Regions from separate parts of the Paenibacillus sp. GCM10027629 genome, predicted to be linked through region 1. Evidence: riboswitches for the same ligand, from Rfam matches in the RefSeq annotation. Region 1 holds a riboswitch; the other holds the start of a gene.

Region 1 (4,216 bases):
CTGAATGAGTCATTTTTTGGAAAGCCTCCTCAAATTTCTTTGTATTTTCTTGTAACTGATTAATGTGTTCTCTCTATTTAAACTCATAATAAACCATGCTTATTGACAACAGTGTGTCAACAATCGATATAAAGTTTAGCTATCTCCAAAGCACTTTTCCGTACAGCTGCAGCAATATGCGAGGGTTCAAGAATGAACAAATCCGTTCTAAAATGAAGTAAAAAGCCGATTAACCAGTCGTTATCCGGGTATCGGACCCGAACGATAAGCGAACCATCGGGTTGCCGTTCAATTTCATCCGCATCAAAATGATCTTCTGCTGGAACCTTAGCCGGTCCTGTAAATCTAAGCACCAGATCGACCATCTTGGAATCGCGCTGCGGACCCCAATTTTCATTCAACTCAGACAGTGTCACCATTCGACGCTGGAACGTATCCTCAAGAATGAGTAGATTCCGGATCCGAGAAAGCCTGAACATGCGGTAATCATCTCGGTTTAAGCAATAACCGTGAAGATACCACGTGTAGCCTTTGAGCACCAGCCCCATAGGTTCAATACAACGTTCTGTTTCTCCCCCTTGTCCGTTGGTATATGTAAAACGGATCAGCCTTTTATCACTTACGGCTTTATGCAGCGTGTCATACTTGTTTCGTTCTGAAGAGCTGCTTTTCCACGGATTTAAGTCAATGATGACCTGATCAGCACCAGCCATACGACCTTGTTCTGCCTTCGAGACCAATGCGCCAACTTTGTCGAGCAGCCCGTCTAAATTTTGGTTGCTAAATGCCTGTGTAGATTGAAGGCCTCGCAAAGCTGTAGAGAGGGAAATAAGTTCATTGAATGAAAGCATTTGCCGATCCAATCGAAAGTTTTCCATGATTTCGAATCCGCCTTCTGCTCCCGTGTACGAAATAATGGGAATTCCTGCTAGATTCAATGATTCCAAATCGCGATAAATCGTACGCAATGAAACCTCCAGACGATCAGCCAATTCTTGGGCCTGTACGCGTTTGCGGTTTAATAGAAGGATCGTAATGGCCATAAGTCGCTCAAGTTTCACTGTTGTCCCCCCAATTCAATAAGGTAACTGGTTAATAAAATATTTCAGTTCCACGAATACGATGCTTTAACTCCTGCGGGTAATTAGGCTCTTACTTGTATAATAAACTTGCATTGTAGACAATAGTCTGTCAGGATTAGAAAGTTCACCAGTGTTTTGTTGCTTTTTTTTGAAACCACGAATTCAGATATCATCTTAAATGATCAAGCCCCAGTTAATAAAACCGGGCTCTAATACATCTACGCTTGATTGGCTTATTCCGTTATCCTGCCCGTTAGTTCAATAAAATGAGCAGACTGCGGTAGTCTGCTCAGCAATGTATAGTATTCAACTATCGTGTCCCGTTAGCGTAACGTGAAAACTTTTATCTTTTCGATATATAGTACGGGTAATCCATCTTTTCTTGAACTTTTTGAACAACTTCTTCATTAGTAAGCGATTCTATGAAATACAGACCCAAATCAATGGAAGCAGATACTCCTCCACCTGTAAAAATGTTACCATCTCTTACATAGCGCTCCTTAACAACTTCTGAGCAATAAGGTGTCAATAATTCATATGCAGATGGATTTGTTGTTGCTCTTTTACCATTTAGCATTCCAGCAGCACCCAGAATTAAAGCTCCCGTGCAAACAGACACCTTATATTCTACATTTAGTGCGGTCTGAATCCATGAGATAAAGTCAGTATCATTCCTGAGTTGCCTTGTAGACAACCCTCCAGGAATAAAAATCAAATCATATACCGAAAGGTCCGGGGAAACATGATTGATTTTCATAGTTAATCCTCTGTCATCGGTTATTTGTTCTTTGTTCGAACAAAAATCCCACGACACATTTTCTTTTGCTTTTAGAATTCCCATCCATGTTACAGCTTCATAAAAACCAACAAAATCTAAAGTAGTCATCTTATCAAACAAAATGTAAGCCATCTTCATTACTAAGCACCTGACCTTTCATCATGTGAAATAAAAAAAGTATCTGATTTAAGATCAAATACTTTGCCCAGGCGTACGGCGATATGAATATGTGCTCCCTCATGGTTATCCACGTTTACGCCAGTTGCACATACCAGATATTTACTATATTGTATTCTGGAAAATCATATAAATCAATCACGTATTCTTAATTAAACTGCCAGTTGGTTAAGAAAAGGCAACCGATCACAAGTAGCTGGCTGCCTTCAAATTCTTTATTGAGCTATCGTGTCCCGTTAGCGGAATAATCTGTTAACTTCAGACGGTTGGAACTTCAATGAATTACTAAAACAGTTACTACTAATTTTGTGATTTTTCGGACTTTATCATTTCGTTCCACTCACTTAAATAAACTGCATATCCCAAATTTTTAGGTTCAGACGTCAACCATGAAATAAACTCTAATTCGTTACCATCAGGATCGTTAAAATAAATAGCTGCCGCAGGCATCCATGTATGTACAATTGGCTCAATTGGTTCTTTTCCAAAAGCTTTAATGGGTTCAAGACCTCTTTCTCGTAGCCAGTCAATTGAATCCTTTAATAAATCCAAATCAGTCCCAAAAGCAAAATGTCTTTTGCTAACATCACTTCCCTTTGGAACTTCCCAAAGACCAAGTAATTGACGTTCCTTTCCAATATAAAAAAATGCAATTCCTCTTTCCTCAATTAATAATGAAAGTTCCAGTCCCAACTTGTTATAAAACTCAATAGAAGCATTCAAATCTTTAACTTGTAAATGAGTCTCGTATAGATTCTTAATCATAGCTCTGCTCCTTGAACAGGTTAATGGTATGCTGTCACCTGTACGTAATGTAGCTATCGTGTCCCGTTAGCTTAATACGTAGAAATTAGAGTATACATCTAAAATATCAATTGTTGTCCTACAAGTTTCTAGGTTCAATATATATAATAATTGGACCAAGCCTTCCATCGTTTTTAGTTTTGAAGGTAGCTGCAACAAATTTATCTTTATCTGATTTCAAATTACTACTCCCCGTTTTGAGAGAACCCGATCCATTTCATCAAAATGTTCTTTGTTGCTTGAAGCATAGATCAAATCAAAACTATCGTTATTTTTCATCACTGTTATTATGCTGTCATCGTAATTCCCATAAAATTCGATGCCAATCCAATGCCGAAAGGAAAAACCTTTATTATTAAAATTTTCACGAATAAAATCCAAGTCGGTTTGTTCAATGGAATAGAACGATTCACAGCCGTATTCAAGAGCGAATACGGTTTGCAAATAGGCCATCGCATGAAAAAAATCGGTCAATGTTTCAAAATCTTTTTTCCATACCTTTTCATCGTAACTCATATAGACAGGGGGATTGGACCTGGATAAATCGTTCTTATGGATTCCCCAAACACAGACACGTTGATTCTCGCAATAAAAAATTAAATATTCGCTATGTTTGAAGTATTGGAGTTGCTCGGGTTTGATCAAACTATCTTGCGTATGATTCAGCCGCTCGTCTTTACCGAGTTCCAAATAATAATCTATAAACACCTGGGGCAATTCACCAAAATTATTTTTAATGGTTTGTATCTCGTCATGACTAAACCCATTTCGTTTCGTAATATGAAACAGCTTTTTAATCATTGTAAAATCAGTCACCCGCATCACACCTTATCCTTGTATAATACTCCATCGATTGACTTAAGAATATTCCAAGTCGGTCTCCTTAACCATCAAGAGAGCATATTACACACCCATTTTACCATATCTTTACTCCACTATCCTCCCCGTTAGCTTAAAGAAATGAGCAGGCTCGGCAGCCTGCTCAATAATGGTTTGTTTATTCAACTAATCTGCCCGTTAGCTCAGTTCAAACTTGCTTCAGCCAATCCACGGAGTGATTAATCATCTCTCCTATTATGACTGACCTTGTCCAGATTTTACGTCGCCGTGCATCCCAATCCAACAAAAAAAGAAAGGTCGCCCCTCCTCTATAAATAACAAATGATAATTTCCAGGATAATCAATAACATATAATTGCTCTATTGATGTTCCCCTACGGTAACTGTTATCCCAATGTCATCTTGTGGGGCAATAATTGAAACGATCCCCCCCTCTGAACTAGGAAAAGGACGAAGCTCGATCTCACCTTAACCTTCACGTAGACATCATATAACGTGCCAGGCTTCAGATGAGAGAAATCCCAATTCATATACTG
Region 2 (4,216 bases), on a different contig from region 1:
TGAAATTCAGAGTGTCTGCAAGAGACGATGTTGAACAATCGATCTGGAAAAACGAGTCGCTCAGCATCCATTTGATGGAAGCGTACATTGGATTTCCCCGCTTGTCTTAAGTTATTCTCTGCCGTCTTCATCATACCAGATGAACAATCTATGCCAATTGCGAGTAGTACGGCATCCGCAATAGCTAACAGCGCTTCTCCCCCACCCGTACCGATATCCAGGAGGAGATCCGACTTTCTGCAGACCCCCGTGACTTCTTGGTAGAGATCCCACTGTATCCCTTCCGAGACCACTTTCATCCTGCTGAAATCCCAGCCGTTCATTGCACCAACCTGATCATAAAATTGTCGATATTCTTGTTCATTCATGTCTAATTCTGCCACCTTCCAAAATGATTCATATACAAACGAAAAAGCCTGCCAATAGACCTTAGTGGATATTCTCCGTTATGCAAAAGGGCATACAACCCCCTTGATAGCTGGTACGCGTGTTACCCAGCCCGGAGACTATCTACCTCGAATCATCTGGAAAGCCATGTTCCGTTCACCTCAATTTGGAAGAATACTTCAAGTATAATCGGTAGGGTGCTTTATATTCAAGTAAGCGGGACGGTCGTTACACACCCATTCGGCTTTTTACCGTGATCATCGTCACTTGCTTGAACTTATCGATGTCTCGCATTAATTGCGTGATCGTGTCGCTATATTTCTGTTGTAACGACGAATCTGTCAAAGACACTAGATTGATCTGAGCCGTCAACAAAGCCGATTGTGCCGCAGCCTCGAGCAAGATCGTGCTGATTCCTAGATCAGAGAGCACATGCGGATTGCAACAATCAGCGATTCCCTTCGCGTACCGCATCCCCGCAAGACATGCTTCGATCAGACGGATCGGCACATCAATCGCCTGAATCGTCGCTTGTTCCAGCGCCTGTTTACGTGCTTCTTTCTCCGATTCGGAGTTCCGCGGCAGCTTGAGAGCGGCCACGTACTGCTCGAAGCAATCCATATCCTGCGCAAGCAGTTGTTCATAGATTGTCGTGAGCGTATTCATCCGCTCTAATGTCTCATGAATCTGCTCCTGATAAGCTGCATATTTCTCGCCTTGCGAGAGGTTGCCTACCATCGAGGTCATCGAGGCGCCTAATGCCGCAACAAGCGCAGCGACACTGCCTCCACCCGGTGTAGGACTTGAACTCCCGGCTTGCTCAATAAAAGTCCGAATGGATTGATCCCATTGGTTCGTACGCATGATTAACGCACCTCCTTCTGCAGACGGATGGCCTTCATGAGATTCTGATAGAGAATGGCCGTCGTTAACGTCCCGACGCCGCCAGGTACGGGAGATATGGCTTGTACATGTTGAGCCACGTCAGGCGAAATATCTCCGACAATCTTCCCTTCATCCGTTTCATTAATGCCTGCATCGATGAAGACGAGCTTCGCATGCACCATATTCGGTTGAATCATATGCGCGCGCCCTACCGCTGCAATCGCAATATCCGCATGATGCAGATGCATCGCAATATCTGGCGTTCTCGAATGGCAGACCGTCACAGTCGCTTGTTCATGCTGAAGCAGATGGAATAAAGGCAATCCTACCGTCTGCCCTCGGCCGACCAAGGTCACATTCTTCCCTTCCAATGGATAGCCGTAATGCTTCAGGAGCTGAATGCAAGCCTGCGGCGTAGCCGGATAGAGTCCCACTTCCCCTGTAATGGTCGCTCGCTGATTGCTCGGGGTCACCCCATCAATATCTTTCCATGGTGTAATCGCATTCACGATGGTTGTCGCCGATAGATGCTTCGGCAGAGGGAGCTCCAGCATAATCCCGTGTACCCTGGGGTCAGTATTTAACCGTGCGACTTGCTGCAAAATCTCTTCCTCATGCACCCCTTCCGGGTATTCATAGAGATCGAATGCAACCCCGAGCCGCTGTGCAATCTTCTGCTTCGACTGCGCATAATATGCGGATGCTGGATCCCCTTCCACCAGGATGACGGCTAGCCGAGGCTCGTGCCCTTTCCCCTTCCATTCTCCTACATGCTGCTTCACGGTCTCATACACTTGATCTGCTGCTTCCTTCGCCTTCATTATTGTCGTCATTTCGACAACCTCCTATTTGAATAAAATAAGAAACAAAAAAAAGCATTCACAGCAGACTCGTACCATACGAATCTTCTGCAAATACTTTTCCCCAGGCGAACGGATCGGTAGAGCGGGAGGCTTCCTCGTGGTTCATTCCACTCATTTTCGCCAGTCACATCCCGCTTTTTTTCTTATTTTAGCAGAGATGATCTTAAGATGCACCCCTTGATTCTCAGACGAGACGTACCCTCCGCTATTGACACCCAATTTTGGAATATGGTATATAGAAATAAGAATTAGCACTCATTCATCCAGAGTGCTAATCACCCTTGCAGCCGTACTACATAATCATAGCAGCAACACATATCTGACTTTTAACCTTGAAAGGAGATTTATTCATGACTAAGAAGCAGTTTCAAGCCGAATCCAAACGATTACTGGAAATGATGATTAACTCCATCTATACGCAGAGAGAAATTTTCCTGCGCGAGTTAATCTCGAACGCGAGTGATGCCATTGACAAAATGTACTATATGGCCCTTAGCAATGACAATCTTGTTTTTGACAAAGAGAACTATTTCATTAAGGTCACTGCGAACAAAGAAGCTCGTACGCTGACGATTACTGATACGGGGATCGGGATGACGAAGGAAGACCTTGAGAACAATCTCGGCGTGATCGCGAAGAGCGGATCGCTAGCCTTCAAGAAAGAGAACGAAGCGAAAGACGGACACAACATCATCGGTCAATTCGGCGTCGGCTTCTATTCGGCCTTCATGGTCGCAGACGAAGTGAAGGTATACAGTAAAGCCTTCGGAAGCGATGAAGCTTATGTATGGGCATCGTCAGGTGCTGACGGCTACACAATTGAGCCATGCGATAAGACTACAGTGGGAACGGAAATTGTCCTTAACATCAAGCCGAATACGGAAGAAGATCAATACGATGAATATGTAGAGGAATATCGCCTCAAATCCATCATCAAGAAGTATTCCGACTTCATCCGCTACCCAATTAAGATGGATGTGCAAGGAAAACGTCCAGTAGAAGGCAGCGAAGAGCTTGAGGATTACCAAGAAGAGCAGACGATTAACAGCATGGTGCCGATCTGGCGCAAAAATAAAAACGAGTTAACTGCCGAGGATTACGATAATTTCTATGCGGAGAAACGTTACGGATTCGACAAGCCGCTGAAGCATTTGCATATCAGTGCAGACGGTGCTGTCGTATATAATGCGATCCTCTACATTCCAGAGAGCACACCTTTCGATTATTACACGAAAGAATATGAGAAAGGCCTTGAGCTATACTCCAACGGCGTATTGATCATGAATAAATGCGCAGACCTGCTGCCGGACTACTTCAGCTTCGTCAAAGGTTTGGTCGACTCCGAAGACCTCTCCCTCAATATTTCCCGGGAGATGCTGCAGCATGACCGCCAGCTGAGCTTGATCGCGAAGAACATCAAGAACAAAATTAAGAGTGCATTAACTAGCCTCTTGAAGGATGACCGCGAGAAGTATGAGCAGTTCTTCAAAGCCTTTGGCAGACAGCTGAAATACGGTGTATATAGCGACTACGGTATGAACAAAGAAACACTGCAAGACCTGCTGATGTTCTACTCTTCCACCGAGAAGAAGCTGGTTACACTCGATGAATATATCGCGCGTATGCCGGAAGATCAGAAGTACATCTACTACGCAGCAGGCGAATCTGTCGAGCGGATCGAGAAGCTTCCACAGACCGAGCTTGTGGCGGACAAAGGCTACGAAATCTTGTACCTCACGGATGATATCGATGAGTTCGCAATCAAGATGATCATGAATTACAAGGAAAAAGCCTTCAAATCCGTATCCAGCGGCGATCTTGGTATCGAAGCAGATGCGAACGATAAAGCTGCAGAAGCGGAAGAACAGGATAATCAAGCCTTGTTCGACCACATGAAGACGATCCTCGCCGGCAAAGTGAAGAACGTCAAAGCTTCGAAGCGCTTGAAGAGCCATCCAGTCTGCCTCTCTACGGAAGGTGAGCTCACGATTGAGATGGAGAAAATCCTTAGTGCTATGCCGAACAACCAAGATGTAAAAGCCGACAAGGTTCTTGAAATCAACGTCAACCACGATGTGTTC

Evidence for each region. Region 1 has a riboswitch for ZMP and ZTP ahead of ACFQZR_RS01095 (DJ-1/PfpI family protein). Riboswitches for the same ligand answer to the same signal wherever they lie in the genome.
Region 2: it holds a riboswitch for ZMP and ZTP, as region 1 does, so the genes downstream of both, ACFQZR_RS24155 (bifunctional 5,10-methylenetetrahydrofolate dehydrogenase/5,10-methenyltetrahydrofolate cyclohydrolase) here and ACFQZR_RS01095 (DJ-1/PfpI family protein) in region 1, are expected to answer to the same signal.

The regions. Positions count from the first base shown of each region.
Region 1 covers NZ_JBHTGZ010000003.1:10-4,225, reverse strand. The annotation lists gene ACFQZR_RS01105 (epoxide hydrolase family protein) at 1-13, opposite strand, end outside; gene ACFQZR_RS01100 (helix-turn-helix transcriptional regulator) at 117-1,061, opposite strand; gene ACFQZR_RS01095 (DJ-1/PfpI family protein) at 1,426-1,998, opposite strand; ZMP/ZTP riboswitch at 2,057-2,136, opposite strand; gene ACFQZR_RS01090 (VOC family protein) at 2,338-2,802, opposite strand; gene ACFQZR_RS01085 (hypothetical protein) at 3,019-3,663, opposite strand.
Region 2 covers NZ_JBHTGZ010000012.1:760,871-765,086, forward strand. The annotation lists gene ACFQZR_RS24145 (class I SAM-dependent methyltransferase) at 1-368, opposite strand, end outside; gene ACFQZR_RS24150 (cyclodeaminase/cyclohydrolase family protein) at 616-1,251, opposite strand; gene ACFQZR_RS24155 (bifunctional 5,10-methylenetetrahydrofolate dehydrogenase/5,10-methenyltetrahydrofolate cyclohydrolase) at 1,254-2,105, opposite strand; ZMP/ZTP riboswitch at 2,188-2,273, opposite strand; gene htpG (molecular chaperone HtpG) at 2,486-4,216, shown strand, end outside.